3 regions of the Roseburia sp. AF22-2LB genome follow, and region 2 is predicted to be linked to each of the others. Evidence: predicted binding sites of a transcription regulator. Region 2 holds the regulator's gene; each other region holds the start of a gene.

What was found. Region 2 encodes HrcA, which represses chaperone genes, less so after heat shock. Its sites were predicted from a motif close to TGTTAGCACTCNNNNNNNNNGAGTGCTAACA; they were not measured.
Region 1: a site for HrcA is predicted at 5,575-5,605, ahead of groES (co-chaperone GroES). Genes of this name have one in related genera too.
Region 3: a site for HrcA is predicted at 1,971-2,001, ahead of DWX96_RS05465 (Hsp20/alpha crystallin family protein). Genes of this name have one in related genera too.

Annotation. Positions count from the first base shown of each region.
Region 1 is NZ_QTWM01000002.1:336,854-346,898, forward strand. It holds gene DWX96_RS04400 (zinc ribbon domain-containing protein) at 1-723, opposite strand, end outside; gene DWX96_RS04405 (zinc ribbon domain-containing protein) at 735-2,369, opposite strand; gene DWX96_RS04410 (DegV family protein) at 2,501-3,364, opposite strand; gene groL (chaperonin GroEL) at 3,555-5,177, opposite strand; gene groES (co-chaperone GroES) at 5,245-5,529, opposite strand; gene DWX96_RS04425 (Cof-type HAD-IIB family hydrolase) at 5,762-6,550, opposite strand; gene DWX96_RS04430 (glutamate synthase subunit beta) at 6,764-8,257, opposite strand; gene gltB (glutamate synthase large subunit) at 8,272-10,045, opposite strand, start outside.
Region 2 is NZ_QTWM01000002.1:129,589-139,633, reverse strand. It holds gene lepA (translation elongation factor 4) at 1-836, shown strand, start outside; gene hemW (radical SAM family heme chaperone HemW) at 854-2,041, shown strand; gene hrcA (heat-inducible transcriptional repressor HrcA) at 2,248-3,291, shown strand; gene grpE (nucleotide exchange factor GrpE) at 3,312-3,965, shown strand; gene dnaK (molecular chaperone DnaK) at 3,984-5,864, shown strand; gene dnaJ (molecular chaperone DnaJ) at 5,942-7,117, shown strand; gene DWX96_RS03270 (molecular chaperone DnaJ) at 7,398-7,928, shown strand; gene prmA (50S ribosomal protein L11 methyltransferase) at 8,169-9,125, shown strand; gene DWX96_RS03260 (16S rRNA (uracil(1498)-N(3))-methyltransferase) at 9,131-9,871, shown strand; gene DWX96_RS03255 (cysteine desulfurase family protein) at 9,902-10,045, shown strand, end outside.
Region 3 is NZ_QTWM01000003.1:13,388-23,432, forward strand. It holds gene DWX96_RS05455 (methylglyoxal synthase) at 153-626, shown strand; gene DWX96_RS05460 (Hsp20/alpha crystallin family protein) at 731-1,171, opposite strand; gene DWX96_RS14740 (hypothetical protein) at 1,203-1,328, opposite strand; gene DWX96_RS05465 (Hsp20/alpha crystallin family protein) at 1,379-1,846, opposite strand; gene DWX96_RS05470 (sodium-dependent transporter) at 2,229-3,602, shown strand; gene thiT (energy-coupled thiamine transporter ThiT) at 3,784-4,440, opposite strand; TPP riboswitch at 4,475-4,574, opposite strand; gene DWX96_RS05480 (hypothetical protein) at 4,831-7,629, shown strand; gene DWX96_RS05485 (GBS Bsp-like repeat-containing protein) at 8,047-10,045, shown strand, end outside.

The DNA.
Region 1 (10,045 bases), 210 kb from region 2:
AAACTTATTTCCAGCTACAAGCGGAGCACCACATTTACTGCATACCGGCTGTACTGGCTGCTGTGGCTGTACTGGCTGGCTCTGGAACTGCCCCTGCTGTGGCGGCATTGGCTGTCCCTGGAACTGTCCCTGCTGCTGTGGCGGCACTGGCTGTCCCTGGAACTGTCCCTGCTGTGGTGGCACATTTCCATACATATTCTGCTGTGGCATTCCCTGATATCCGTTCATCATTTTCTGTCTGATTAATGGTTTCTCAGCCTGAAGTACGTTGATAATAATCAACAGATCCAACACTACAATTGCCAGAATAAACAATATATTAAATATAAATCCGGCTGTAACTTTCGCTGTACAGTAATTATCTGTTGCCTCCTTATTTACTCCGACGCAAAGTGCAATCCAGAAAATAAAGTCAACAACAGCACAGCTTCCGGATGCGATTGCAGCAATTTTATCTTTTAATACGCTCTTTAAGCACCAGAGAGCCAGCATAGCGATTGGAAGCAGCAGCATTATGATGCAGATTATTTTCGGGTCTGTTACACTTTCACCCTCTATCTTAATACCTGTCATAGCTTTAAAAGCGCTGATTTTAATATTTCCATATCCTGCACAGGATACCATAAATGATGGCACAAAGAAAAATACCATTAACAAAATAGATAACAGACGAATGATATTTTTCACATGAATGTGCTTTGTAAAATTATTTCCAGAATTCATTTTCTTCTCCTTTAGTTTCCAAACTGAGTTAAATTATCAGTTACTTCGTAAGTATAATCAACCTTCTGAGTTACAACCAAATCATTAAACATCTGTGCCCCATCTGTATAACCCTCAACATTATCCCATCCATCATCATACTCTAAATCAGTATATCCTTCGATATCACCATATGTATTAAAGTTCTGGCTTCCATCGGATAATGCCATAATATTTGTATATTTTACCGGGAAGTATACAACAGTTGGCTCAAATGCATTTTCTGCACTGGTTACAGTTGTCGAAAATACCAGATAAAGGACGTTCGTATCACCCCATGTATCACTGTTTTTTGCAACCAGATAATAAGAACCTTCATAACTGAATCCGGAATTTCCAATATAGGAATTGTTATTTGCAAAATATGCATCTAACGCATCTGTTGCTTCATTTTTCATGGAATCCAGATTGTCTGCTGAAATATCTGCAGCAGATGTTACATAAGAATCTACTCCGGATACAATATATTCTTTTGATGTCTGTGTGAATTTGTAACCATTTGCCAATGCATTCTCTTCTGATTCATCAACTGTTAAAGTTACGGTATCTCCGACATCAAGACTGTCATAATCTTCAAAATTGAACCACAGATAACGTAAATAGTCATCCTCTGAATTATTTGTCCAGTTTGGATATACATAAGGTGGTGTTCCCGAAAAGGTTACTTCGATATCTTCAAACGGATCAACTTCTTTTACTTCTTCCAGTCCTTCTACTGTAAATTCCTGTTCTTTGGAAAGAATTTTAACTCCTGCTTTTTTCTCATAATCTTCATCCCATGAAGCAGTAACAGTTACCACATCCCCATTTGACAGGTCTGAATCCGGTTTCACATCAAAAGTAATACTGTCAATCAAATCCCAGTTACTGCTTCCCATCACATCAGCAAGGTCACTCCAGTCAAGGTCATCAAGAGATTTTACATTTTTAAGTTTCTTTCCCTGTGCCTTGATAACAGCTTCACTGAATCCGGTCTCGTCGAAATCAACATATGCTGTTCCTGCTGTTTCATATCCGTTATACTCTACAGAAATATAATCGTTGATATTTACTTTCTTTTTCTGATTCTTCACTACCACAAGTGCAACAATTGCAACTACTACAACTGCAATGACCGCAATAAGCAATGCCCATAACTGTTTCGTCATCTTAAATGGTTTCTTAGGCGGGCGTGCCTGCTGTGGCTGTCCCTGGAACTGTCCCTGCTGCGGCTGTCCCTGGAACTGTCCCTGCTGTGGTCTTCCCTGGAACTGTCCCTGCTGTGGTCTTCCCTGGAACTGTCCCTGCTGCGGCTGACTCTGGAACTGTCCCTGCTGCGGCTGTCCCTGTACTGGTGTTTCCTGCTGCGGCTGTTCCTGTACCGGTGCTTCCTGTTCTGCCGGCTGTTCCTGTACCGGTGTTTCCTGCTCTGCCGGCTGTTCCTGTACCGGTGTTTCCTGCTCTGCCGGCTGTTCCTGTACCGGTGCTGCCTGCTCTGCCGGCTGTTCCTGTACCGGTGCTGCCTGCTCTGCCGGCTGTTCCATCTCCCCTTTTAATTTCTGGCCACAATTCGGGCAAAAATCTGCATCATCACCCACTTGTGTGCCACAATTACCACAAAATGCCATTTTCATTTTCCTCCTTCGTTTTACCATGATATGTTACTTGCTTTTATACATTAACAAGTTAAACTATTTCAATTCTACACAATATTTTGTGGTTGGTCAATCAATTTTACCGAGAATTTACACTTTAAATCTTATAATTTTCTTGCACAGGCAAGTGCTAATGCTCCCGGTCCGATATGGCAGGATACATTCAAAGAAAGCGGATCCATCATAATGTCTGTAATCCCAAATTCCGCTTCCACTTCTTTGCGGAATTCCATTGCTGCACTTATATCTCCCGTATATGCAATACAAAGCTGCATCTCGTCCTGACACTCCTTAAAGCGGGATGCATAATCATCTTTTACTGCTTTTATCATAATGCTTTTTGCCTGCTTTACCGTTCTTGCTTTTGCAAAAGCATCCAGCTTTTCACCCTGAATCTGTAATACCGGTTTTAATTTCAACAATGTTCCCAGTGCTGCTGCTGCCGGTGTAATTCTTCCACCTTTTTTCAGATAGTAAAGGGTATCTACCATGATATAAATGCTGGACTGGAATTTTGCATCCTCTAAAATATCTTTAATCTCTTTTCCGCTCTTGCCACTCTCTGCCAGCCTGATTGCATCAAATACGGACTGCTTCTGTGTTACGGAAATTCTCTGATTGTTTACTACAAAAACCCTGCCCTCATACTCTTCATCTGAAGATAATGCTGTTGCTGTCTCACAGGAACTGCTCAATCCACTGGATAAAGGAATGTATACTATTTCATCATATTCTTTTAAAAGCTCATCCCAACGGTCTGTAAGGTCTCCTACTGCCGGCATGGATGTTGAAATCTCTGCTCCATCTGTCAGATGCTCATAAAATGTATCCTGTGTCAGATTGATATCCTCAAACAGTGTTTCACCATTTATAAAAAAAGGCATTGGTAATACGCTAATCCCTAACTGCTGCGCTTCTACCTGACGAATTCCACTGGAACTGTCTGTAAGAATAACTACCTTTCCCATTTTTCTTCCTCCTTGCTGTTCAGACTTCATGTTACACAATGAAATAATTGTAACATATTTTGCAAATCAAAACAACTGCCCCCAAAAAACTAACATCAGGAAAAAAACTGCATAGCAAAACTCCTGACTGCATTATCTGCAGTCAGGAGCTCTCTACACTTACTTTTCAGTAATATATTTTATTTTCTTATTACATCATTCCCATACCTGGGTTTCCTGCCGGCATTGCAGGAGCATCTTCTTTGATATTTGCTACAACAGATTCCGTTGTAAGTAATGTAGATGCTACAGATGTTGCATTCTGCAAAGCACTTCTTGTAACCTTAACCGGGTCAAGGATACCAGCTTCTACCATATCTACATATTCTTCTGTTGCTGCATTAAATCCGATACCAGGAGCGGACTCTTTTACTTTATTAATAATAACTGCACCTTCGAGACCTGCATTTGCGGAAATGTAATACAATGGAGCCTCCAATGCCTTTAAGATAACCTTTGCACCGGTCTTCTCATCACCTTCCAATGTCTCAGCAAGCTTTGCAACCTCTTTGGATGCATGGATGTATGCAGAACCGCCACCTGCGATGATTCCTTCTTCGACTGCTGCTCTTGTTGCATTCAAAGCATCTTCCATACGAAGTTTTGCTTCTTTCATTTCTGTCTCTGTTGCAGCACCAACACGGATAACTGCTACGCCACCTGCCAGTTTTGCAAGTCTTTCCTGTAATTTTTCTTTATCAAATTCAGATGTTGTCTCTTCAAGCTGTGCACGAATCTGGCCGATTCTTGCCTGAATTTCTTCTTTATTTCCTTCACCATCAACGATAACGGTGTTCTCTTTCTTAACCTTAACAGATTTTGCACGGCCAAGCTGTGCCATAGTAACATCTTTTAATTCCAGGCCAACTTCTTCTGAAATCACCTGACCACCGGTAAGGATAGCGATATCTTTTAACATTTCTTTTCTTCTGTCGCCATATCCTGGAGCTTTTACCGCTACTACGTTAAATGTTCCACGCAGTTTATTTACAATCAATGTAGTTAAAGCTTCACCCTCGATATCTTCGGCAATGATAAGAAGTTTGGAACCGGACTGAACAATCTGCTCTAACAGTGAAAGGATTTCCTGAATGTTGCTGATTTTCTTATCGGTAATTAAGATGTACGGTTCATCTAAAACTGCTTCCATCTTATCCATATCTGTGCACATATATGCGGAAATGTATCCACGGTCAAACTGCATACCTTCTACCAGGTCAAGCTCTGTCTGCATGGTCTTGCTCTCTTCAATGGTAATAACACCATCATTGGAAACTTTTTCCATTGCGTCTGCTACCATGTTGCCAACGCTTTCATCACCTGCGGAAATAGATGCAACTTTTGCAATCTGGTCTTTTCCGGTTACTTTAGAAGACATTGCTGCGATTGTTTCAACTGCTTTTTCAGTTGCTTTCTTCATACCACGTCTTAAAACGATTGGGTTTGCACCAGCCTCTAAGTTCTTCATTCCTTCCTGAATCATTGCTTGTGCAAGAACAGTTGCTGTTGTAGTACCATCACCGGCGACGTCATTGGTCTTGGTTGCTACTTCTTTTACAAGCTGTGCGCCCATATTTTCGAATGCATCTTCCAATTCGATTTCTTTTGCAATGGTAACACCATCGTTTGTGATTAATGGAGCTCCATATGATTTATCCAGTACAACGTTTCTTCCTTTTGGTCCGATTGTTACTCTGACTGTATTTGCCAGTTTATCAACTCCAGCCTCTAATGCTGTTCTGGCTTCTGTTCCATATTTGATTTCCTTTGCCATAATTTCTTACCTCTTTCTTCTATTTTCCTATTTTATTATTTGTTTTATTTACCAATTATCAATTCGATTATTCTACTACTGCAAGAATATCATTCTGCTTTACGATGATATATTCTTCGCCATCCAGTTTTACTTCTGTTCCGGCATATTTAGAATAAATAACCTTCTGTCCTTCTTTTACCTGCATGGTAACTTCTTTGCCATCTACCACTCCGCCAGGACCAACTGCGATTACTTCTGCTTCCTGTGGTTTCTCCTGTGCAGCACTTGCTAAGATAATTCCGGATTTGGTTTTTTCCTCTGCTTTTAACTGTTTTAATACAACTCTGTCTGATAATGGTACTAATTTCATGATTCATTGCCTCCTTGATTCGGTCTCTTTGTTTTCTTTCTTTTTTATTAGCACTCATTCAAGCCGAGTGCTAACCGATAGTCATATAATAGTTTCTGCGTCTCTTTTTCGCAAGCCTGACCATTTTTTATTTTTCTCTTGTTTCCTTATATTTACTCTTAATATCTCGTTTTTTCTCTCGTTTTCTCACTTTCTGCAATTTGTAACGATTTAATACTTTTTTTAGATTTGTTTATGAAATCAGTCCAAAATGCTCCAATCCCTTATAAATGCCGTCTTCGTGCAATGGTGCTGTGATATAATCCGCTGCTTCTTTTGCTGCTTTGGTACCATTTCCCATGGCAATTCCATGCTGCACATGCTTTAACATTTCCACATCATTGATACTGTCTCCAAATGCATAGGTATCTTCTTTCTCAATACCAAGAAGCTCACAGGTTTTTTCGATGCCGGACGCTTTGGAAAATCCTTTTGGAACAAACTCTGCGCATGCCGCATCATGCACCAGCGGTGTGAAATTCTCTTCCAGATGGGAAAGTACCTTAAGATAAGCATCATCCGGTGTGGAGCAGGAAAACTTACTGATTTCCATAATTGCTTCATTTCCCGTTACCGGCAGCAAATCCTCTCCCAATGTCTCTTTTAGTCTCAAGCCATAAGGGTCTTCTTCAAATTCTTCCAGATCCATATACAAATTCTGGCTTCCCTCATATACCGTAGGAATTCCATACTCTTTTAATATATGTATGGTATCCTCTATCAATTCCTGTTCTAATTTTTTATAAAAAAGTGTTTTTCCATCCATCTCTATCCAGGTACCGCAGCCTGCCACAATTCCGTCGAATCCCAGTGCCAGCAGTCTTTCATCCTGAATAAATGCTCTGGTTCTTCCGCTGCAGAGAAATGCCAGATGTCCATTTTCCCGCAGCTTCCGGATTGCTTCCTTTGTGCTCTCCGGTATCAAAAAATGTTCGTCCCACAATGTTCCGTCAATATCAAAAAATACTGCTTTCCTGCTCATTCTCTTTATGTCCTTTCGCTGTTTCTTCTTCTCGTTCTTTTTGTCACAAGGATTATTTTATGCCCCGGATACAAGATATGTCAACTACGGGAAACACTCTTTGTGATTTTCTCTCGCTGCTAACGTAAATTCAAAAAAGCCGCCTGCCACAGCTCACCTTCCGGCGTCACCATAGTCAGACGACTTTCTTCTATCATTATATTGTAATTTTCATTACTGTACGGAAAGATAAGAATATCCCATCAGACTTTCGTCTACTTCACGGGCTGCTTCTCTTCCTTCACGGATTGCCCATACAACCAGGGACTGTCCACGATGCATATCTCCTGCTGTAAAGACATTTTCCACGTTGGTCTTGTAATGACCGGCTTCTGTTGCCACATTGGTTCTGGCATTTAAGTCTACGCCGAATGCTTTGGCAATGTAATCTTCTGTTCCAAGGAAGCCTGCTGCAATCAGAACCAGATCACAATCTAACTTGCTTTCAGAGCCTGGTACTTCCACCATCTGCATCCGTCCGGTCTTTTCATCCTTTTTGCCCTCTAATTTTACGGTTTTTAATCCGCAGAGCTTACCGTTCTTGTCTTTTAAGAACTCTTTTACGGTTGTCTGGTAAATACGAGGGTCGGAGCCGAACATGGCAATTGCTTCTTCCTGACCGTAGTCTGTCTTGCAGACTCTCGGCCACTCCGGCCATGGATTGTTCTCAGCACGTTCATCCGGTGCCTTTGGCATCATTTCAAGCTGGATGACACTGGCTGCGCCGTGACGGATAGAAGTTCCGACACAGTCATTTCCGGTATCTCCACCACCGATGATAACTACTTTCTTTCCCTTGGCAGAAATATATTTGTTATCTTTAAGCTCGGAATCTAAAAGGCTCTTGGTAGTTGCCTTTAAGAAATCTACTGCAAAGTAAATGCCTTCTGCATCTCTGCCCGGAGCTTTGATGTCTCTTGGATTCTTTGCTCCACAGGCTAAGATGACACGGTCATATTCTTTTAAGAATTTTGCCGGCTTGATGTCTTTTCCAACATTGGCATTGGTAATAAACTCGACACCCTCTTCTTTCATTATATTAATCTTACGGTCAATAACCCATTTTTCCAGCTTCATATTCGGGATTCCATACATCAAAAGTCCACCGACACGGTCATCTCTTTCAAATACGGTAACGGAATGTCCTCTTTTATTCAACTGGTCTGCTGCTGCAAGTCCGGCAGGACCGGAACCGATGATTGCAACCTTCTTTCCGGTACGGACTCTTGGCGGTTTTGCTGCAGCATATCCTTTTTCATAGGCATTTTCAATGATTCCATGCTCATTTGCCTTACAGGTTACCGGGTCTTCCCAGTGTCCACAGGTACAGGCTGCTTCACAAAGTGCCGGACATACTCTTGAGGTAAATTCCGGGAAGTTGTTGGTCTTAGTCAGACGGTTATATGCCTGCTCCCAGTTGTTGGTATACAAAAGGTCATTCCACTCCGGTACCAGATTATGCAGCGGACATCCGCTGGTCATTCCCATGATATTCATACCAGCCTGGCAGAACGGCACGCCGCAGTTCATACAACGTGCTGCCTGTACTCTTTGTTTCTCTTTTGAGAGAGGGGTATGGAACTCGTTAAAGTTCTTGATACGCTCCTTTGGTGCAACCGCTGCTGCATTCTCTCTGTCATATTCCATAAATCCTGTTGGTTTTCCCATTTTGCGTCCCCTCCTTAATTTCTTGTATTCGCATAAAATGCTTCAATCTGTGCCTGTTCGGAAGACAATCCTTTTTCTTCCATCTGAACAATTGCCATTAACATACGGTTATAATCGTATGGAATTACTTTCTTGAACTTCGGCAGATACTCACTGAAGTTATCTAAGATTTCTTTTCCCTTTTCAGAATTGGTCAATGCTACGTGTTCTTTAATCATATCTTTTAATTCCATAACATCATATTTGTTTCCGACTTCTTCTGAGAATACCATTTCCTTATTGATTCTGGTATAAAGGTCGTTGTCCTCATCTAATACATAAGCGATACCACCGCTCATTCCGGCTGCAAAGTTTTTACCAGTCTTACCAAGGATAACCACACGGCCACCGGTCATGTATTCACATCCATGGTCACCGACACCTTCTACTACTGCAGAAGCTCCGGAATTTCGTACGCAGAAACGTTCTCCTGCCACACCACTGATAAATGCTTTACCACTGGTTGCACCGTAAAGTGCTACGTTACCGATGATAATATTTTCATCCTTCTTATATTTCACACCTGCCGGAGCGTAGACAACCAGTTTTCCACCAGAAAGTCCTTTTCCGAAGTAATCGTTGGAATCTCCTACCAGCTCTAAGGTAAGTCCCTTTGGAATGAATGCGCCAAAGCTCTGTCCGCCGGCACCGGTACATTTTACGATAAAGGTATCTTCCTCTAAAGTATCGTCATATTTCTTTGTAATCTCGGAACCAAAGATGGTACCAAAGGAACGGTCTGTATTGCTTACTTCTACATCAATGCTTCTCTTCTGTTTCTTATCCAGTGCAGAAGAAAGCTGTTTTAACAGTACAGTTTCGTCCTTGGTCTTCTCCAGTTCGAAATCGTATACATGTTTTGGATCAAATGTAACTTTCTCCTTTGGTCCTGCAAACGGGTTATTCAAAATCTTGGAAAGGTCGATTTCTTTTTCCCGGTCTGTCAAATCCTCTCTTACCCGGAGAAGGTCACTTCTTCCTACCATTTCATCAATGGTACGGCAGCCTAACTTCGCCATGATTTCTCTTAATTCTTCTGCAATAAACCGCATGAAGTTCTCTACATATTCCGGTTTTCCCGCGAAACGTTTCCGAAGCTCCGGATTCTGTGTTGCGATTCCGGCAGGGCAGGTATCCAGATTACATACACGCATCATCACGCATCCCATGGTTACCAGCGGTGCAGTTGCAAATCCGTACTCTTCTGCTCCAAGCAATGCAGCAATTGCTACATCACGACCGCTCATCAGCTTACCATCTGTCTCGATTCTTACCTTATTACGAAGTCCGTTCATAATCAGAGTCTGGTGTGTCTCTGCAAGTCCAAGTTCCCAAGGAAGTCCTGCATTATGGATAGAACTGCTTGGTGCTGCACCGGTACCACCGTCATAACCGGAAATTAACACTACCTGTGCTCCTGCCTTGGCAACACCGGCTGCGACTGTACCAACGCCTGCTTCTGATACCAGTTTTACGGAAATTCTTGCATCACGGTTGGCATTCTTCAAATCGTAAATTAACTGCTCCAAATCCTCGATGGAGTAGATATCATGATGAGGTGGCGGTGAAATCAAGGATACACCCGGTGTGGAAAGTCTTGTCTTTGCAATCCAAGGATATACTTTCTTGCCCGGAAGGTGTCCACCTTCACCAGGTTTTGCACCCTGTGCCATCTTAATCTGAATCTCTTCTGCACTGACTAAGTAACGGCTGGTTACACCAAACCGGCCGGACGCTACCTGCTTGATT
Region 2 (10,045 bases):
ATGCAGCCTTACAGTTTGAACCGGAGACTTCCATTGCATTGGGCTTTGGTTTCCGCTGTGGTTTCTTGGGACTGCTTCATTTGGAGGTAATTCAGGAGCGGTTAGAGAGAGAATTTAATCTTGATTTAGTAACGACAGCACCAGGCGTTGTATACCGGGTACATAAGACTGATGGTACCATGATAGAATTGACAAACCCATCCAATCTTCCGGATCCATCCGAAATCGAATATATGGAAGAGCCGATGGTTGCAGCAGAAATTATGGTGACATCCGAATATGTAGGTGCCATTATGGATTTGTGCCAGGAACGCCGTGGTATCTATAAGAGTATGGAATATATTGAGCAGACCCGTGCAGTTATTAAATATGACCTTCCGTTAAATGAAATTATTTATGATTTCTTTGACGCATTGAAATCCCGTTCTAAAGGATATGCGTCCTTTGATTATGAGATGAAGGGTTATGAGCAGTCAGAGCTTGTGAAGCTGGATATTCTTATTAATAAAGAAGAAGTGGATGCTCTTTCCTTTATTGTATTTAAGGATACCGCCTATGAGCGTGGAAGAAAGATGTGTGAGAAGTTAAAGGAAGAGATTCCGAGACATTTATTTGAAATCCCGATTCAGGCAGCCGTTGGAAGCAAGGTAATTGCCCGTGAGACAGTAAAAGCAATGCGAAAAGATGTGCTGGCAAAATGTTACGGCGGTGACATCAGCCGTAAGCGTAAACTGTTAGAGAAACAGAAGGAAGGTAAGAAACGTATGCGTCAGGTGGGAAATGTAGAGATTCCACAGGAAGCATTTATGAGTGTACTGAAGTTAGATGAGAAATAGATGACAGGAGAACATAGATGGAACTTTATGTGCATATTCCTTTTTGTGTAAGAAAATGTGAATATTGTGATTTCTTATCAGCACCTGCGGACGAGCGGTTACAAAACCGCTACGTGGGTGCTCTTTTGCATGAAATCAGATATTACGGACAGACAATGGGACGTCCGGCTCTTTCTACTATATATATAGGGGGCGGAACACCGTCTCTTTTAGCACCGGAATATATCGCACTTCTTTTAAAACAGATTCAGGTAAGCTTTGAGGTGGAAGCAGATGCAGAGATTACCATAGAATGTAATCCCGGAACTTTAAATGAGGAAAAACTTCTTACCTATAAAGAAGCAGGCATTAACCGTCTCAGCATAGGGTTACAGTCTGCCTTTGATGATGAATTAAAGATATTAGGAAGAATCCATACTTACCGGCAGTTCTTGGAGAATTATGAATGTGCCAGAAGATGTGGATTTGAAAATATCAACGTTGATTTGATGAGTGCCCTGCCTTATCAGAGTACGGAGAAATTTGTCACCAGCTTAAAGCGTGTCATAGCATTAAAACCGGAGCATATTTCAGCCTATTCCCTGATTATCGAAAAGGGAACACCATTTTATGAGAAATATAAATTCGAGGCAGTGCTCCGGGAAGCCGGAAAGCCGACAGAACATCTGCCATCTGAAGAGACGGAGTATGAAATTTATAAAAAGACTCAGGAGATTCTTGCAGAGGCAGGTTATGAGCATTATGAAGTATCCAATTATGCAAAGCCGGGGAAAGAGGCAAGGCATAATATCGGATACTGGAAGCGGGTACCGTATCTTGGGGTAGGACTTGGGGCGGCTTCCCTGATTGGAGAAGTACGCTACAGTAATATAAGAGAGATTGAAGCGTATATCAAAGCATGTGGTAATATTTCGGCGAAGGAAATAGATGGAGTACCGGCATTGAATCTCCATGAGAGTGCAGATGCAATCAGCCGCCATGCCCAGATGGAAGAATTCATGTTTTTAGGCCTGCGTATGTTAAAGGGAGTTACAAGAACAGAATTCAAAGAGACTTTTGGCGTGGAAATAGAAGCAGTATATGGCGAAGTCTTAAACCAGCTTCAGGAAGAGGACTTAATCGAGAAAAAAGCCGGTGTAATAAAGCTCAGCGACCATGGCATGGACATCAGCAACTATGTACTCGCCCAGTTTTTACTGGATTAAGTAGTGCGGTGTTGAACCGCATTGAATCAGAACAAATCTAAAGAAAATATAAAATTATAAAATGCTGTTGACAAAAAAAACGAATGGTGCTATCTTAAGTACATAGAAATTAGCACTCTTTCAAGTTGAGTGCTAACAACTAAGAAAAAGCAGTACAAAAAGCTTTTTCAAATACCTATAAAAGTTTCATTTTCAGGAGAACGTGAATGAACGAGAACGAATTAGATGAAAGAAAAACAAAAATCTTAAATGCAATCATTCGCAACTATCTGGAAACAGGTGAGCCGGTTGGTTCAAGAACCATTTCCAAGTATACGGATTTGAACTTAAGTTCCGCAACAATCCGGAATGAGATGTCGGACTTGGAAGAGATGGGATATATTTTGCAGCCACATACATCGGCAGGAAGAATTCCATCCGATAAGGGATATCGCTTCTATGTAGATAATCTGATTGCAGAGAAGGACAAAGAAGTATCCGATATGAAAGAGTTCGTAATTGAACATACGGAGAAGATGGAACAGGTATTGCAGCAGGTGGCAAAGCTGTTGGCGAACAACACGAATTACACCACCATGATAACAGCACCGCAGTATCACCACAACAGCCTGAAGTTCATCCAGTTATCCAATGTGGATGATGAACATATTCTGGCAGTTGTCGTATTGGAAGGCAATCTTGTGAAAAATAAGATGATTCCGATAGAAGAGCCGATAGATAATGAGCATATGTTAAAACTTAACATGCTTTTGAATACACATTTAAATGGATTGTCATTAGATCAGATTAATCTGGGCACCATAGCAGTGTTGAAAGAGAAAGCCGGTATCCATTCCAAAGTCATCAGTGATGTATTGGATGCAGTAGCAGAAGCAATCAGCGAAGACGAGGATTTGGAGATATATACCAGCGGTGCAACGAATATCTTAAAATATCCGGAGTTATCGGATTCGCAGAAAGCAGGAGAGCTTTTAGATGCGTTAGAAGAGAAGAAACAGTTAGTAAGTCTGGTGACGGATAACCTCAGCAATGAGGAGAACGGCATACAGGTTTATATAGGAGATGAATCTCCAATTCAGACCATGAAGGACTGCAGTGTGGTAACAGCTACCTATGAACTTGGTAAAGGCGTGAAGGGAACGATAGGAATTATCGGACCGAAGCGTATGGATTATGAGAACGTCATGGATAATCTGAAAAATTTGAAATCACAACTAGAAGGCATATTTGATAAGCCGAAGAAAGAATAGCATAGAAAGGTGGTAAGGAAGTGGCAGAAGAAAAGAAAGAAGAAGTGCTTGAGGAAGTATTAGAAGACTTAGAAGCAGAGGATGCAAAAAAGCAGGAAGAAGCACAGAATACCGCCTCAGAAGAAAAAGAAGTTGAGGCAGAAGAAAAAACGGAAGATACCGAATCTGAACCGGAAGAAATAGAGAAAGAAGATGAGGAGAAAAAGAAAGGTATCTTTAAAAAGAAAGACAAGAAAGATAAGAAGGACGAACAGATTGAAGATTTAACCGACCGGCTGAAACGTCAGATGGCAGAATTTGAAAACTTCCGTAAGAGAACGGAAAAGGAAAAGAGCCAGATGTATGACATGGGAGCCAGCGCAATCTTAGAGAAAATCCTTCCAGTTATCGACAATTTTGAAAGAGGGCTTGCAGCTGTACCGGAAGAAGACAAAAACAATGGCTTCGTAGAAGGTATGGATAAGATTTATAAGCAGATGATGACAGTGCTGACAGAGGTTGGTGTAACACCGATTGAAGCAGCCGGTCAGGAGTTTGACCCGAATCTCCATAATGCAGTAATGCATGTGGAAGATGAAGAACTCGGTGAGAATGTAGTAGCCGAGGAGTTACAGAAAGGTTACAAGTACAAAGAAAATGTAATCAGACATAGCATGGTAAAAGTAGCGAATTAAGCATAGGAGGATAAGAACATGAGTAAAATTATTGGTATTGACTTAGGAACAACAAACAGTTGTGTGGCAGTTATGGAAGGTGGAAAACCTACCGTTATAGCAAACCAGGAAGGTGCAAGAACAACACCATCTATCGTAGCATTTACAAAAACAGGTGAGCGTCTGATTGGTGAACCTGCAAAACGTCAGGCAGTAACCAACGCAGAGAAAACAATCTCTTCCATTAAGAGACATATGGGAACCGATTACAAAGTAAGCATTGATGACAAACAGTATTCTCCACAGCAGATTTCTGCAATGATTTTACAGAAATTAAAAGCTGATGCAGAAGGATATTTAGGAGAGAAAGTATCAGAAGCAGTTATTACTGTACCGGCATATTTCAATGATGCACAGCGTCAGGCAACCAAGGATGCAGGTAAGATTGCAGGACTTGATGTAAAACGTATCATCAACGAGCCGACAGCAGCAGCACTTGCTTATGGACTGGACAACGAAAAAGAACAGAAAATTATGGTATACGACTTAGGTGGTGGTACATTTGATGTATCTATCATTGAAATTGGTGACGGAGTCATCGAAGTATTATCTACAAACGGTGATACCAGATTAGGTGGAGATGACTTCGATAACAAGATTACACAGTGGATGATTGACGAATTCAAGAAAGCAGAAGGCGTTGATTTATCTACTGATAAGATGGCTCTTCAGAGATTAAAAGAAGCTGCAGAGAAAGCTAAGAAAGAGTTATCTTCTGCAACAACAACCAATATCAACCTGCCATTCATTACTGCAACAGCAGAAGGACCAAAGCATTTTGATATGAACTTAACAAGAGCAAAATTTGATGAGTTGACACATGACTTAGTAGAAAGAACAGCAATCCCGGTACAGAATGCTATGAAGGATGCAGGCGTAACCAATGCAGACTTAGGTCAGGTATTATTGGTTGGTGGTTCTACACGTATCCCGGCTGTTCAGGATAAAGTAAGACAGTTAACAGGCAAAGAGCCAAGTAAATCCTTAAACCCGGATGAGTGTGTAGCACTTGGTGCCTGCATCCAGGGTGGTAAATTAGCAGGAGATGCCGGCGCAGGTGATATCCTTCTTCTGGATGTTACTCCATTGTCACTGTCTATCGAGACCATGGGTGGAGTTGCAACAAGACTGATTGAGAGAAATACAACAATTCCTACAAGAAAGAGTCAGATTTTCTCAACAGCAGCAGATAACCAGACAGCAGTAGATATCAACGTAGTGCAGGGTGAGCGTCAGTTCGCAAGAGATAACAAATCCCTTGGACAGTTCCGTCTGGATGGTATCCCACCAGCACGTCGTGGAGTTCCTCAGATTGAAGTTACTTTCGATATCGATGCAAACGGTATTGTAAACGTATCTGCAAAAGACTTAGGAACCGGAAAAGAACAGCATATTACAATTACTGCCGGATCTAACATGTCTGATGCAGATATCGATAAAGCAGTAAAAGAAGCAGCTGAATTTGAAGCACAGGACAAGAAGAGAAAAGAAGCAATTGACACCAGAAATGATGCAGATTCCTTCGTATTCCAGACACAGCAGGCATTAGACCAGGTTGGAAATAACCTTGATGCGGCAGATAAATCTGCAGTAGAGGCTGACTTAAATGCACTGAAAGCTTTAGTAGATGCAAATCCACAGGCTGAAAACATGACAGAGGATCAGGTTGCTGAGATGAAAGCAGCAAAAGAGAAACTGATGGAAAGTGCACAGAAAGTATTTGCTAAGATGTATGAGAATGCTCAGGCAGCTCAGGGAGCCGCTGGTGCAGGCCCTGATATGGGAGCAGGTGCAGCCGGTGGAGCAACTGCAGGTTCCGCAGATGATGATGTGGTAGATGCTGATTACAAAGAAGTATAATTCTACAGATAAAAAGCAGTAGAAAGGGTTGGCAGTTTTACTGTCAACCCTTACAAACGGTAAAGAGGGAATAGATTATGGCAGAACAGAAAAGAGACTATTACGAGGTCTTAGGCGTTGATAAAAACGCAGATGACGCAGCAATAAAAAAAGCATATCGTGTCCTTGCCAAGAAATATCATCCGGATATGAACCCGGGGGATAAAGAAGCAGAAAAGAAATTCAAGGAAGCATCTGAAGCATATGCAGTACTGAGCGACCCGGAGAAGAGAAAACAGTATGACCAGTTTGGCCATGCAGCCTTTGATGGAGGTGCCGGCGGAGCAGGCGGATTTGATTTCTCAGGTATGGATATGGGAGACATTTTTGGAAGCTTTGGAGACATTTTCGGAGATTTCTTTGGCGGCGGAAGACGCAGCAGCAGCAACGGACCGATGAAGGGAGCCAATGTACGTGCCAGTGTCAGAATTACATTTGAAGAGGCAGCATTTGGCTGTGAGAAAGAAATTGATTTAGTATTAAAGGATGAATGTAAGACCTGTCATGGTACAGGAGCGAAGCCGGGAACCAGTCCGGAGACCTGTAGCAAATGTCAGGGAAAAGGAAAAGTGGTATATACCCAGCAGTCCTTATTTGGTATGGTACAGAATGTACAGACCTGTCCGGAATGTAACGGAAGCGGTAAAATTGTTCGTGACAAATGTCCGGACTGTCGTGGAACCGGCTACATTGCCAGCAGGAAGAAGATTAAGGTCAGCATTCCTGCCGGAATTGATAACGGTCAGAGTGTAAGAATCCGTGAAAAAGGTGAGCCGGGGGTAAATGGCGGACCAAGAGGAGATCTTCTGGTAGAAGTAGTAGTATCCCGCCATCCAATCCTTCAGAGACAGGGCATGGATGTATATTCAACAGCACCAATCAGTTTTGCACAGGCAGCATTGGGCGGAGAAGTAAGAATTACAACCATCGACGGCGATGTGGTCTACGAAGTAAAACCTGGTACACAGACCGACACCAGAATCCGTCTGAAAGGAAAAGGAATCCCATCCCTGCGTAACAAGGCAGTCCGTGGTGACCAGTATGTTACACTTGTGGTTCAGGTCCCGACCGGATTAAATGAAGCTGCAAAAGAGGCACTGCGCCAGTTTGATGCAGAGACCGGTAATTCATTAAAGACACAGAATGGTGCGGCAGGCACGAAAAAGAAAAAGGGATTTATGGGAAAAATTAAAGAGTCCTTCGATGATTTATAAAAATGATAAAGCTGTTTCCTGAAAAATGGAGGCAGCTTTTTTTACGCGAGTAGCGAGAAAAATCGCATGCTTGCAGATTTGGCGAGCACCGCGATAACTCGAGAAACTCGCAAAGCGTGTTTCTCGTAGTTGAGTATTGTGATAATTCGGGAAAACTGCAAAAGTGAGTTTCTCGTTGTTGCATTTTGTGACAACATATTGTATACTGTTTCTGATTCATAAGTTTTTTGTAACCATATGTTGATTTAGGCAACCGTTTATGAGACAAGGAGAGAGATTTATGAAGCAGCATAACAGCGCTGTGATTAAGAAGGATGCAGCACAGTTTGATAAATGGTGTTTTCAGCAGACTGTGGAACTGGAACATACAAGGAGAGAACTGGAAAATTCCAAACGCGAGATGGAACACCATCAGAGGGAGTTAGAACGTCAGAAGCGGAAATTCGAGATGGAGAAGAATCTTGAACAGGAGCGGATGAAGCGGGAACAGCATCTTTTTGACATGAAGTGGAAAATATTAGAAAGTGAACTTCAGAAACTTGCTGCCGAAAAGCAGAAAATGGAGCGTCAGAGAGACTTTTACAGCAGAGTACATGAATTTGAACAGGAGAATAGAAACCAATCATCCAATGTGGTGAAGGGAGAAATGTTCTTTATGGGCGTGGGCAATGAAAAATCATTGCGGAAGCGTTATAAGGATTTGATTAAAATATATCATCCGGATAATCTCAATGGAGACACCGGTACCATTCAGGAAATTAACCGGGAATATCAGGTGCTGATGCAGAAACTGGAAGTAAAATATCAGTAATAAGATTGCAATAATAGCACAGCAATGACATAGCAATAAACAGGAAAATCAGCGGGCAGAAGAAATATGTTCCGCTGTTTTTGTGTTACCAGACATGCATAGGCGTCGCTATGTATCTAAAGAAGCTGTCTGCTGGTTGCCGTTGATTCCCTTACAGTTGCGAAAAATAAAAAGCTATGTTAAGATTAAAATGTTTGCTTTTTATAATAGAAGGTTAAGATAAGAACAGGAGCAGAAACTATGAAATGGGATAAATATACAATAGATACAACAACAGAAGCTGAGGATTTTATCAGCATGATGTTATCAGAAAATGGCATTGAAGGAATTGAAATCGAAGATAATGTACCATTGACGAAAGAAGAAACAGGAGAAATGTTTATTGATTTTCCGCCGGAGCTTCCACCAGACGAAGGAAAAAGCAAAGTCAGCTTTTATTTAGAGGCAGGCGAAGACCATACCGAGACTTTAAAGGCAGTCCGCATTGGTTTAGAGCAGTTAAGAAGCATGGTAGAAATCGGAAGCGGAGATATTACCTCCAGCCAGACCGAGGATATTGACTGGATTAATAACTGGAAACAGTTTTTTCAGTCTTTTTATATCGATGATATTTTAATCAAACCAACCTGGGAACCATTAAAGGAAGAGGATAAAAATAAATTCTTAATCGAGATTGACCCGGGTATTTCCTTTGGAACCGGAAAGCATGAGACAACACAGCTTTGTATCCGCCAGATTCGTAAATATTTAAAAGAGGGCGAGCGTGTTCTGGATGTAGGATGCGGCAGCGGAATCTTATCCATTGCAGCATTAAAGCTTGGTGCAGGCAGCGTAGTGGGTACGGATGTGGATGGAGATTGTATCACATCAACTCATGAAAATATGACAGTCAATCATCTGGCAGAAAATTCAGGTGAATTTTATGTTGGAAACCTGATTGACGATAAAGCATTTCAGGAAAAGATTGGCACAGGTTATGATCTGGTCGTAGCGAATATTTTAGCGGATATTATTATTCCGATGGCACCGGCACTTTATCAGTGTGCGAAAGAGCAGGGAGTGCTTATTACTTCCGGAATTATTGATTTTAAAGAAAACGAAGTAAAAGAAGCTTTAGAGCAGGCAGGCTTTGAAATCTTAGAAGTCAACCATCAGGGCGAATGGGTCAATGTAACTGCACGGAAAAATCAGAGGTAAAATAGATGCATCAGTTTTTTGTTGAAAAAAGCCAGGTGGGCAAAGAATATGTTACCATAACCGGAAGCGATGTAAATCATATCCGGAATGTACTGCGTATGAAAATCGGAGAGACGATTCGCATCAGTGACCGGGAAGGTGGCAATTATTTTTGTAAGATTGCAGAAACCGGAGAAAATTTCGTGCAGGCAGACATAGTATCTGTGGACGAAGAAGGAACCGAGCTTCCGTCTAAAATCTATTTATTTCAGGCACTGCCGAAGGGAGATCGGATGGAAACGGTGATTGAAAAGGCAGTAGAACTTGGTGTCTATGAAATCATTCCGGTAGACATGAAATACTGTGTGGTAAAGCTGGAAGGAAAAAAGGCAGCACAACGGGTACAAAAATGGCAGGCGCAGGCAGAGACTGCAGCAAAACAGTCAAAGCGCAGTATCATTCCAAAGATTCATGAAGTAGTATCTTTCAAGGAAGCCTTAAAGCTGGCAGAAAACTGTGATATCCGCTTAGTGCCTTATGAAAATGAAAATGGCATGGAAGGAACCAGGACAGTATTAGAGCAAATCGAACCGGGGAAGAGTATCAGCATTATGATAGGACCGGAAGGCGGATTTGCAGAGGAAGAGATTGCAAAAGCAAGAGAGACCATGCAGTCCATTTCCTTAGGAAGAAGAATACTTCGGACAGATACAGCAGGTATCTGCATGATGTCCATGCTGATGCTGCAATTAGAGAGCCGTATATAACGAAAAAACAGTAAGAAAGTGTAGAAAAGTATGGAAGCATATCTGGATAATTCTGCGACCACCCGCTGCAGTGACCGGGCGTGTCAGTTAATGGTAGACCTTCTGACGAAGGATTATGGCAATCCATCTTCCCTTCATATGAAAGGAATTGAGGCAGAACGATTTGTTGAGACT
Region 3 (10,045 bases), on a different contig from region 2:
TCTGGAATCATCCTGTCATGTTATAATGAGCGTAAGCAAGTCAACATATAAGCGTGATTGGCGAGCTGCAATTGTTTATCAGGAGTTGATTTTCACTTGATAAATGAAATGGTTGGAAAATAATACAATAAAGGAGAAGACACAATATGAGTATGGAACCGGATTTTCTTACTTTGACAATCGGAAAACAGAAAAATATTGCATTGATTGCCCATGATGGAAAGAAAGCAGAACTGATCCAGTGGTGCAAAGACAATGCAGAAATTTTAAAGAAGCATTTCCTTTGTGGAACCGGAACAACGGCAAAAATGATTACAGACCAGACGGGACTGCCGGTAAAAGGCTATAACAGCGGTCCGCTGGGCGGAGACCAGCAGATTGGTGCTAAGATAGTAGAGGGAAAAGTAGACTTCGTGATTTTCTTTTCAGATCCGCTTACTGCAGCACCTCATGACCCGGATGTAAAAGCGCTGCTTCGTATTGCACAGGTATATGACATCCCGATTGCAAATAATAAGGCAACTGCAGATTTTATGATTCATTCCGAGTTGATGGATGAAGAATATAATCACAATGTGATTAATTTTAATAAGAATATCAGACAGCGGGCATCGACGATAAAGTAATGTCAGCTAAACTACGAGAAACACGCAAAGCGTGTTTCTCACATAAAAAGGAGAGGCGGTGTGAATACTCACACCGCCCCTTTTTCCTTTTAATTATCCTGGTATTATCCCTCAATGGAAATATATTTCTTTTCTTCCACAGCAGGTTTTACTTCTTTCTTCGGAACGGTCAGAGTCAGGATACCATTTTCAAAACCGCCTTTGATGTCATCCTGAGTAACGCCATCTCCGACATAGAAACTACGCTGGTAAGAGCCATAGTAACGTTCTTTACGGATATATTTGCCATCTTTGTCTTTTTCGTCCTTGTTGTCCTGGTGTTTGGCATTGACGATGAGGTATCCGTCTTTCAGCTCAGCCTGGATATCTTCTTTCTTAAAACCTGGAAGTTCAAATTCCAGTTCATATCTGTCGTCAAATTCCTTAACGTCAGTGTTCATGGCAGCGCGGTTGTCTGCAGCAGGAGCATTGTAAGCTCCGAATGGAAATACATCATCGAATATATCATCTACAAAGTTGTTTGAAAAAATACTTGGTACTAACATAAGTCATTCCTCCTGAAATAGTCTATTGTAATTAGTAATAATGTTTCTTGCTTCTGTGAGCTTCTCTGGCTTCCTCAACAGCCTCATGGTCGGCTACATTAATTTTAGCTTTTACTTTCTTCTTTTTTAATGGATGTTTTGGATTTTTGTCTGACATAATAACATGCTTCCTTTCTTAATCTGAATCAGATACTATATAAAGTTCTGTTATCCTTCAATGGCGATGTACTTGTGGTCTTCCACAGCAGGTTTTGCTTCTTTCTTCGGAACGAAGAGTTTTAAAATACCATGTTTAAATTCGCCTTTGATATCCTCTTCGGTAATGCCATCACCCACATAAAAGCTTCGGCTGCAGGCTCCGGAATAACGTTCCTTACGGATATATCTGCCGGATTTCTTATCCTCATTTTTTTCATCCAGGCCTTTGGCAGCGCTGATGGTCAGGTAACCGTTCTCTAAGGAAGCACTTACTTCGTCTTTCTTAAATCCAGGTAAATCGATTACCAGTTCATAACCATTATCTTGTTCCTTGATATCTGTCTTCATCAGACGTGCGGCTCTACGACCGTAAAGTTTTTTCTCAGTTTTTTTCATATCCATGTTATCGTCCATCCATGGAAAATCCTCAAAGAAGTCATCAAATAAATTCTCTCCAAAAATACTAGGCATCAACATAAGTCATCTCTCCTTTTTTAATAAATCATTTTATGCTTGTTTACCTTGTTTCTTTGGAACCGGGATGTTTTAGGAACTCTTTTTTTGTTCCTCTCCTTTGTTCTGACTACGTTATAGCACCAATTATTAGCACTGTCAAGATGTGAGTGCTAATAAAATTGTGAAAAATTTGTGAAAAAACACAAATTGTGCAAAAACAAAGAAAAAACATGGAAATGCACTGTAAAAACAAATGAAATATAAGGAGATATAATGCAGAAATATAGGGGGAAATAAGGGGTAGCATGATAAAAAGGAAAGAATATTGCAGGAACTATGAGACTGTGTTATGATTTCTATAACTTTGCGTCATGGAAATTATGAGTTTAGGAGAAAAAACAAAATGAAGACACAGAATGAGAAAAGAAGTACATTTTCGGGGAAGATAGGGTTTGTATTATCAGCAGCAGGCGCTTCTGTGGGACTGGGAAACATATGGAGATTCCCATATCTTGCGGCAAAGTATGGGGGAGGAATCTTTCTGCTGATTTATATTATACTTGCACTGACTTTTGGATATACGATGATTATGGCGGAGACTTCTATCGGAAGAATGACGAAGAAGAGCCCGGTGGGAGCATATCATACCTTTGGAAAATCCCGCTGGCTCTCTTTCGGTGGCTGGATAAATGCGATTATTCCGGTTTTAATCGTGCCATATTATTCTGTAATTGGCGGCTGGGTAATGAAATATCTGGTGGAATATATCAGGGGAAATGGCAGTAAACTTGCATCGGATGGATATTTTTCCGATTTCATTTCCAGCGGACTTTCCACAGAAATCTGCTTTGCTTTTTTTGCAGTATTTACGTTGGGGATTATCTTTGCCGGCGTCCGGAATGGTATTGAGCGGGTATCCAGATTTATGATGCCGGTGCTGGTTGTTCTTTCTATATTAATAACGATTTATTCTGTGACAAGACCCGGAGCTTTAGAAGGAGTAAAATATTTCCTGGTGCCAAATGTAAAGAATTTTTCATGGATGACGGTAGTAACAGCCATGGGACAGATGTTTTATTCCCTGTCCATTGCCATGGGAATTCTCATTACTTTTGGTTCTTATATGAAGAAGGAAGTTTCTATTGAGGAGTCCACGAAGAACGTGGAAATCTTCGATACAGCGATTGCCATGATGGCAGGGCTGATGATTATTCCGGCAGTCTTTGCATTTTCCGGTGGAAATCCGGAAACACTGCAGGCGGGGCCATCATTGATGTTTATTACGATTCCAAAAGTATTTGACAGCATGGGGCTTGGAACCGGAGTCGGAATTTTGTTTTTTGTACTGGTGCTGTTTGCAGCAATAACAAGTTCTATTGCATTAACGGAAAGTGCAGTATCGACTTTTGAAGATGAACTGGGCTGGGAAAGACGGAAAGCAACGGTAATTGTCGGCATTGTAATGCTTCTTCTGGGAAGTCTTTCCACACTGGGATATGGACCATTGGCGAACGTAAAAATTATCGGAATGCAGATTCTTGATTTCTTTGATTTCCTGACGAACTCCGTGATGATGCCGATTGCGGCTATTGCAACCTGCCTTCTGGTATCAAGAGTGGTGGGAGTGCAGCGGATTGAAGAAGAAGTAACCCGGGGCGGCAGCCCGTTCCGCAGGAAAAAGATATTTACAGTGATGATAAAATACCTTTGTCCGATCTTTGCAGCGATTATTTTAATCAGTTCCATAGCAAATGCTTTCGGCTGGATTCAGATGTAATGAATGACAAATTAAGAAAATACAGAAATGCAACTACGAGAAACACGCTTTGCGAGTTTCTCGAGTTATCGCGGTGCTCGTCAAATCTGCATGCAAGCATGCGATTTTTCTCGCTACTCGCGTAATCAAAAAGAGCGTTCTTTCCTAATTAGGAAAGACGCTCTTTTTGGACAGAATCATATTATGAATTTGCCATATCCTTAACGGCATTCAATGCCTTCTGGACTGGTGGCAGACAGATAATGATTAATGTAATAAGTGCTTCTGCACCAAGGTATGCACCGTTGTAAGCAAGAGAGTATACCACTGCATTCGGGAATTCTTCCGGAGCATACATGCCGAAGAAAATCCAGCCGGAAAGGAATGCGAAGAAGTATCGGCCTAATACACCAGCGATATAACCTTTGATAAGTCCATGTTTGGATTTGCTGAAAAGTCCGGAAAGTCCTAATGCACCAAAGGCGAAGAGGTAGTCCACTAACATCTGTGGAACACTGATGATGTAAGGGTCAACGACTAACTGCAGAATTCCGTAAGCAAAAGCTGCGGTTAAGCCGGCACCCAGACCATACCAGTAACCAATCAGAACGATGAATAACATGCTCAGTAAAGTAACGGAACCGCCCATTGGCATATCGAAAAGTTTAATCATGGAAGTTACCATGGCAAGGGCAATTGCCATAGCTGAAAATGCAAGCTGCTTTGCACTGAATTTCTTCTTTCCACCGAAGATAGCACAGCCAATCAGAAGAATGGCAATCATGATGATAACGAGGGCTGTAAAACCTGCGGTGGTAAGCTGGTAAGATGAGCCGTCGTATGTTGCAAAAATTGACATAAAAAAATCCTCCTTAAAGATGATACTCTGCCAGGAGGTTGTATATGTGCTTCCTTACGCCGGTATTATCCGGTTCAAGTAATAAGGGTCAACGCAGATGCGTTTCTCAGCCAAAGGCGCCCCTAGCAAAGTGATATTTTGTTTTCAGTTTGTAATGGTAACAGTGGTAGTATAAAATGTCAAGTGTTAATTTTCTGAAAAAGATTTTCTAAAAAATGAAAAAATCCGCTGGAAAATATAAAGAAAAAGTAACTTCCGGTCGATAAAAGGTTTAGAAGTGTCTTTTTCTGCGCTTTTTTAGAAAAAAGGGTTACTCTTGAATCTGAAAAGCAAAAGGAATATAGTAAAGATAAAAAGATGAGGAAACAACAAGCAACAAGGAGAGGTTCTATGCGTAAGTACAAGGATGTTGGAAAAAGAATACTGGTATTAGTTTTAAGTGTTTGTATGATTGCAGGCGTTCTTCCGGCAATACCGGCAGAGGCGGCGGATGCATTTCCGAGCAATGGAAGCATTACATTAGGAGCGGATGCAAATGGTGCAACTGCAACCGGAAATGATACCTATACTTATACCGGACAGGAGGTTAAGCCGGCAGTTACGGTCCAGATTGCTGGAGAAACTTTGAAAGAAAAAGAGGATTACTCCGTTTATTACCGTAATAATACCAGCGCAGGAACAGCATATATTGATATCGTTGGTATCGGAGACAGCCACAGATGGCAGACCACCAAGAGCTTTACGATTGCACAGCAGAAGTTAAGCTATATCGGTGTTAATTATAAAGGGGTGGAAGGAACCGGTGAAGACGGATATGTATATTATACAGGAAGTGATGTATTACCGACGATTACAGGGGTGTATGGTATCATAAGCGGTACTCCTACCATGGTAAACCTTTCAGCAGATGATTATAACGTAGAATATACATCCGGAAGCAATACCACAGTAGGAACACATTCCTTTAAAATTGTATTAAAGAGCAGCAGTAACTATACATTTTCCGGAACAATTGCAGAGAACCGTTACAATATTTACTATAATATCGGGGCAGATTCTGTAACTGTTTCCAATGGACTGAGTGATTCTACTTATACCGGAACTGCACAGAGACCGGAATTTACACTGGTTGACAGCCAGAACTCCGCAGGAATCCAGGCGTCTGACTATACCACCAGCTGGGCAGACAATACGAATGCCGGAACAGCGAAGATGACAGTAACAGCGAATTCTTCTTCTCTGTACCGGGGCAGCAAGACCTTTAATTTCCTGATTGGCAAGGCAGATTTAAGTGCAGCAGGCATCAGTGTTTCCTTAAAGAGTGATAAATATTATTATGTAAAGAATAGTAAACCGGATATGACCAATGAGGTAGTAGTGAAGTTGAATGGCGTTGAGATTCCTGCCGGCAACTACAACGTGGCATACCGAAATGAAACTACTGCAGGACAGACCGGAACCAATAACCTGATTATTACCGGAACCGGAAATTTAACCGGAAACGCATTTATCAACTTTGAGATCTATGACAAGCTTGGTAAAGCAGTATTGGATAAAAATGAACTGGAATATAATGGAAAGAAAAATGTGCCAAACATTACCGTTTCCAATACATCCGGTGATGTCATTAGTAATTCCAGATATAAGATTACTTATTATAAAGATGCAGAATATACTCAGGCAGTATCTGAACCGACTTCCATCGGAAGATATTATGTAAAAGTTACCGGTCTTGATTATTATGAAGGAGACCTTGGAACCAAGGCAGAGCCGATTTATTTTGATATTGTAGCAAAATCTTTAGATAAATGTACCTTTAAGCTGGCAATCAACGGAACAGAAGCAGGTGTCATTAATAAAGATACCAGTTATTCCAGTTTCTTTGACGGCAAGAGCAAGGTATTATCCCTGACAGCAACCGATGATGAGGGTAATGCCTTGAAAAAAGGAACGGATTTTGACTATGCTGTTTATCGTGACCCGGAATGTACCGAGCCGGCAGACGATAAGGAAGAGACTACGGGCGTACAGGAACTGATTCATGCAGCAACCTATTATCTTAAGATAACCGGTCTGGATGGCAGTAATTATGCCGGAGGCGAAAGAGTATATACTTATATGATTAAGCCAAAGAACATCAGCCCGACAGATATTGTAATTACAGACCAGACTTATACCGGTAGTGCTGTTGTGCCGGATCCTGCAAATATTACCGTTTATTATAAAGAAGGTAGTAAAAATGTCACCTTGGACAGCCAGTATGTAGAAGTGGTTTCCTGTGAAGATAACATCGAAATTGGAACCAACAATGCAAAGGCTTATATCAGACTGACTGGAGATTATGCACTGGCAGAGGGTGGCGTGAACCGTGGAACCTTCAGTATTGTGCCAAGAAAATTAAATGAATGCGAGTGTAATATCGTTGCAGGTTCTGCAAACTATGATCCGACACAGGTTACCTTTGAATACAATGGCAGCATGCAGGTACCGGCAATCCGTATTACTGATAATAACGGCGCCAAAGGCCTGGTACAGGGCGAAGACTTTAAGGTTACTTATTTTACGGATTCTGCATACAAGAAGGTCATTGCAGAGCCGGTGGACGCAGGTACTTATTATGTATTAATCAGCGGTCTTGGAACTTATGCTAATTTAGGCGGAAGTATCCGTACTTCTTATAAAATCACACCAAAGAACATGAGCACGCTGACCGTAACTGCAAGCAACTGCGGTTATACCGGAGAAGCAGTGGAGCCGGGTATCAGTGTATCTGATGGAAACCGTGTACTGGTTGCAGGCGTGGATTATGAAGTTGAAGGATATTATGACGATGAATTATGTAAACAGGTTTCAGAACATAAGAATTCCGGAAAAGTATATGTCAGAATCAAAGCAGTAGACGGTAAGAATTATACCGGAACCGCAACAACCACATTCTTTATTGGAGCAAATATTGCGACCGTTGTGCCGGCATTTAATATTTCCGGTGGAACCTATAACCGCAATTCCCATAAGGATGAAATGATTCAGGCAATTGAGACAAAAATGATGGATGCAATTCCGGAACCGTCGTCCTATAGCATTTCCTTCTATAGTGATGCAGCACACAAGAATGTTGTAAGCTCTGAGACAAATGAGGCATTTATCAATGCGGGGACGATTTACTTCGTAGTATCCGGCAAGGGTTAGTATTATGGAGATATTTCCGGATATGCAGTCATTGCAAAGAAGGATATATCTGAACTGAATGCAAGAGTAAATGGAACTTATACATATAATGGAATTGAGCAGAAAGTTGTAATTTCTACTACCGCAGACGGAGATGGTGTTGTATTACAGTACCCTACCACCAATGGCTATATTCTGACCGATAAGGAATACAGTATTGAAAGCAGTGAAAATGCAATCAATGCGGGAATTGCAACTCTGACCTTAAAGGCGGCAGAAAACAGCAACTATACAGGAACAACAACCGTAAGCTATACCATTAATCAGAAGGATATCAACGAATTAAGCAAACTCCGGGTAGATGTAAATAGTCCGGTTTATGCCAATAAAGTACTGACTCCTTCCGTAAAAGTAAGCTATGGAGATTCTTCCAGCTTATTGTCAACGAATAAGGATTATCAGTTTGAAGTATATTCTGATGCAGATTTCCAGAATGTTGCAACAGCAGCCGAGAAGACCAATGCAGGAACAACTTATGTAAGAATCCAGGGTATCGGAAATTACACCGGTGTGCTGGAAAGTGCAGATTATACTGCAGATAAGATTGCAGGCTCTAATCAGTTTATTATTCAGCGGAAGAGTATTGATGGTGTAGGCGTATCTTTGCAGGGAATGAGTTACATTTTTAAAAAGAATATTCCGGATTTCACAGTAACACAGAGTTTTCCGAATGAGTCCGGAATTGGAGAATATTCATATACACTGCAGCCTGGCGTAGATTATACCTATACTCCGACCCAGGTAGATAAATTTAAAGTAGGACAGCAGGATATTACCATTGAAGGAACCGGTAACTTTAAGGGAACCAAGAATAGTTACTTCTACTATGATGGAGATATGAATAATTCTGCTGACCAGATTGAAGTGAAGTTAAGCTATGATACCATTGAGTATGATAAGGCACAGGCAGCATCCGGCGGAATGAAACCTACCGTTACCGTGTATGTAAAAGGCAGCGATACCCAGGAACGTCTGATAGAGGGAACACATTACAGCGTGTCTTATAGAAATAATACTGTTCCAGGGCAGGCCAGTGTACTCATTACCGGAATTGAGAAGAATCACTGGGTAGGCAGCTATGTTGCGAATTTTGCAATTACCGGTAAAATTGAAGATGCTGAGATTACGATTCCGGCACAGAAATATACTGGAAGCGAATACAATACAACCACACAGCCAATTGAAAATATGACTGTGGTATGTGATGGCAAGACTTTGGCACTTGGAACAGACTACAACATTAAGAGCATTGTAAACGGTAAATCTGTTTCACTGACTGACCCGACCGTAACGATTGAGGGAACCGGAACTTATTTCAGTGGTGAGAAATCGGCGAAGTTTGCGATTAAATACGACCTGGGCAGTGATGATTTAAGTATTGACTTAGGTGGAGATGTATTCTCCTATACCGGACAGGAAATCAGACCGGTTCCGGTTGTGAAATATGCATTAACCGGTTCTACCTTTGATACCTTGGAAGAAGGAAAAGATTATACGGTAACTTATCGTAAGAATACTGCAGTTGCAGCAGCAAATGGCGAGAACGGACCATGTGTAGTCATTCAGGCAACAGCAAACGGTAAACTGATGGGAACCACCAAGGCGAAAGCATTTACCATTGATTCCATTCATATGGAAGATTATGAGATTACCGGAATTGCGGACAGCTATGTTTATACCGGTAAGCTGATTAAGCCGGATTCTCTGGTCATTAAGAAGATTGGCGGTTCAGAAGTAATTGATCCGGCAAACTATAGTGTGTATTACCAGACGGATGCAGATAATCCATCCAGTGCACCGGCAGGCGCAACCGAGACCATTACCGTAATCGGTAAGGGCAATTACAAGGGAACACTGACTAAGACCTTTACGATTACAAAACGTGATCTGTCTACGGTAAGCAAGACAATTGCTGACGTAACCTACAATGGTGAGGCACAGGAGCCTGAAATTAAATTAACATTTAATGATGAAAATAACAAAGAACAGACCCTTACGTTAGACACAGATTATGTAGTGGATGAGTATCGCAATAATATCAATGCAGCGAACGCCGGCGGGGCAAATGCACCATATGCAGCAATCCACGGTGTGGCAAGCTGTACCGGAACTGCAACGGTAGAGTTTAACATTTTAAAGAAAAATGTTGAGGATTTAGTATACTCTAAAATAGAAGATCCACAGTATGTACCATTAAAAACCAAGTATGAACCGGAATTAAATGTTTACATGACATCCACCAGTGCAGAACCGCTGGTTCGCAATGTGGATTATACAGCAGCTTACTTTAATAATGAAGCTGTAAAAGATGCAAATGGAACTTCCGGACCGTTTGTTCAGATTACTCCGAAGGATACCACCAACTATACCGGAAGCA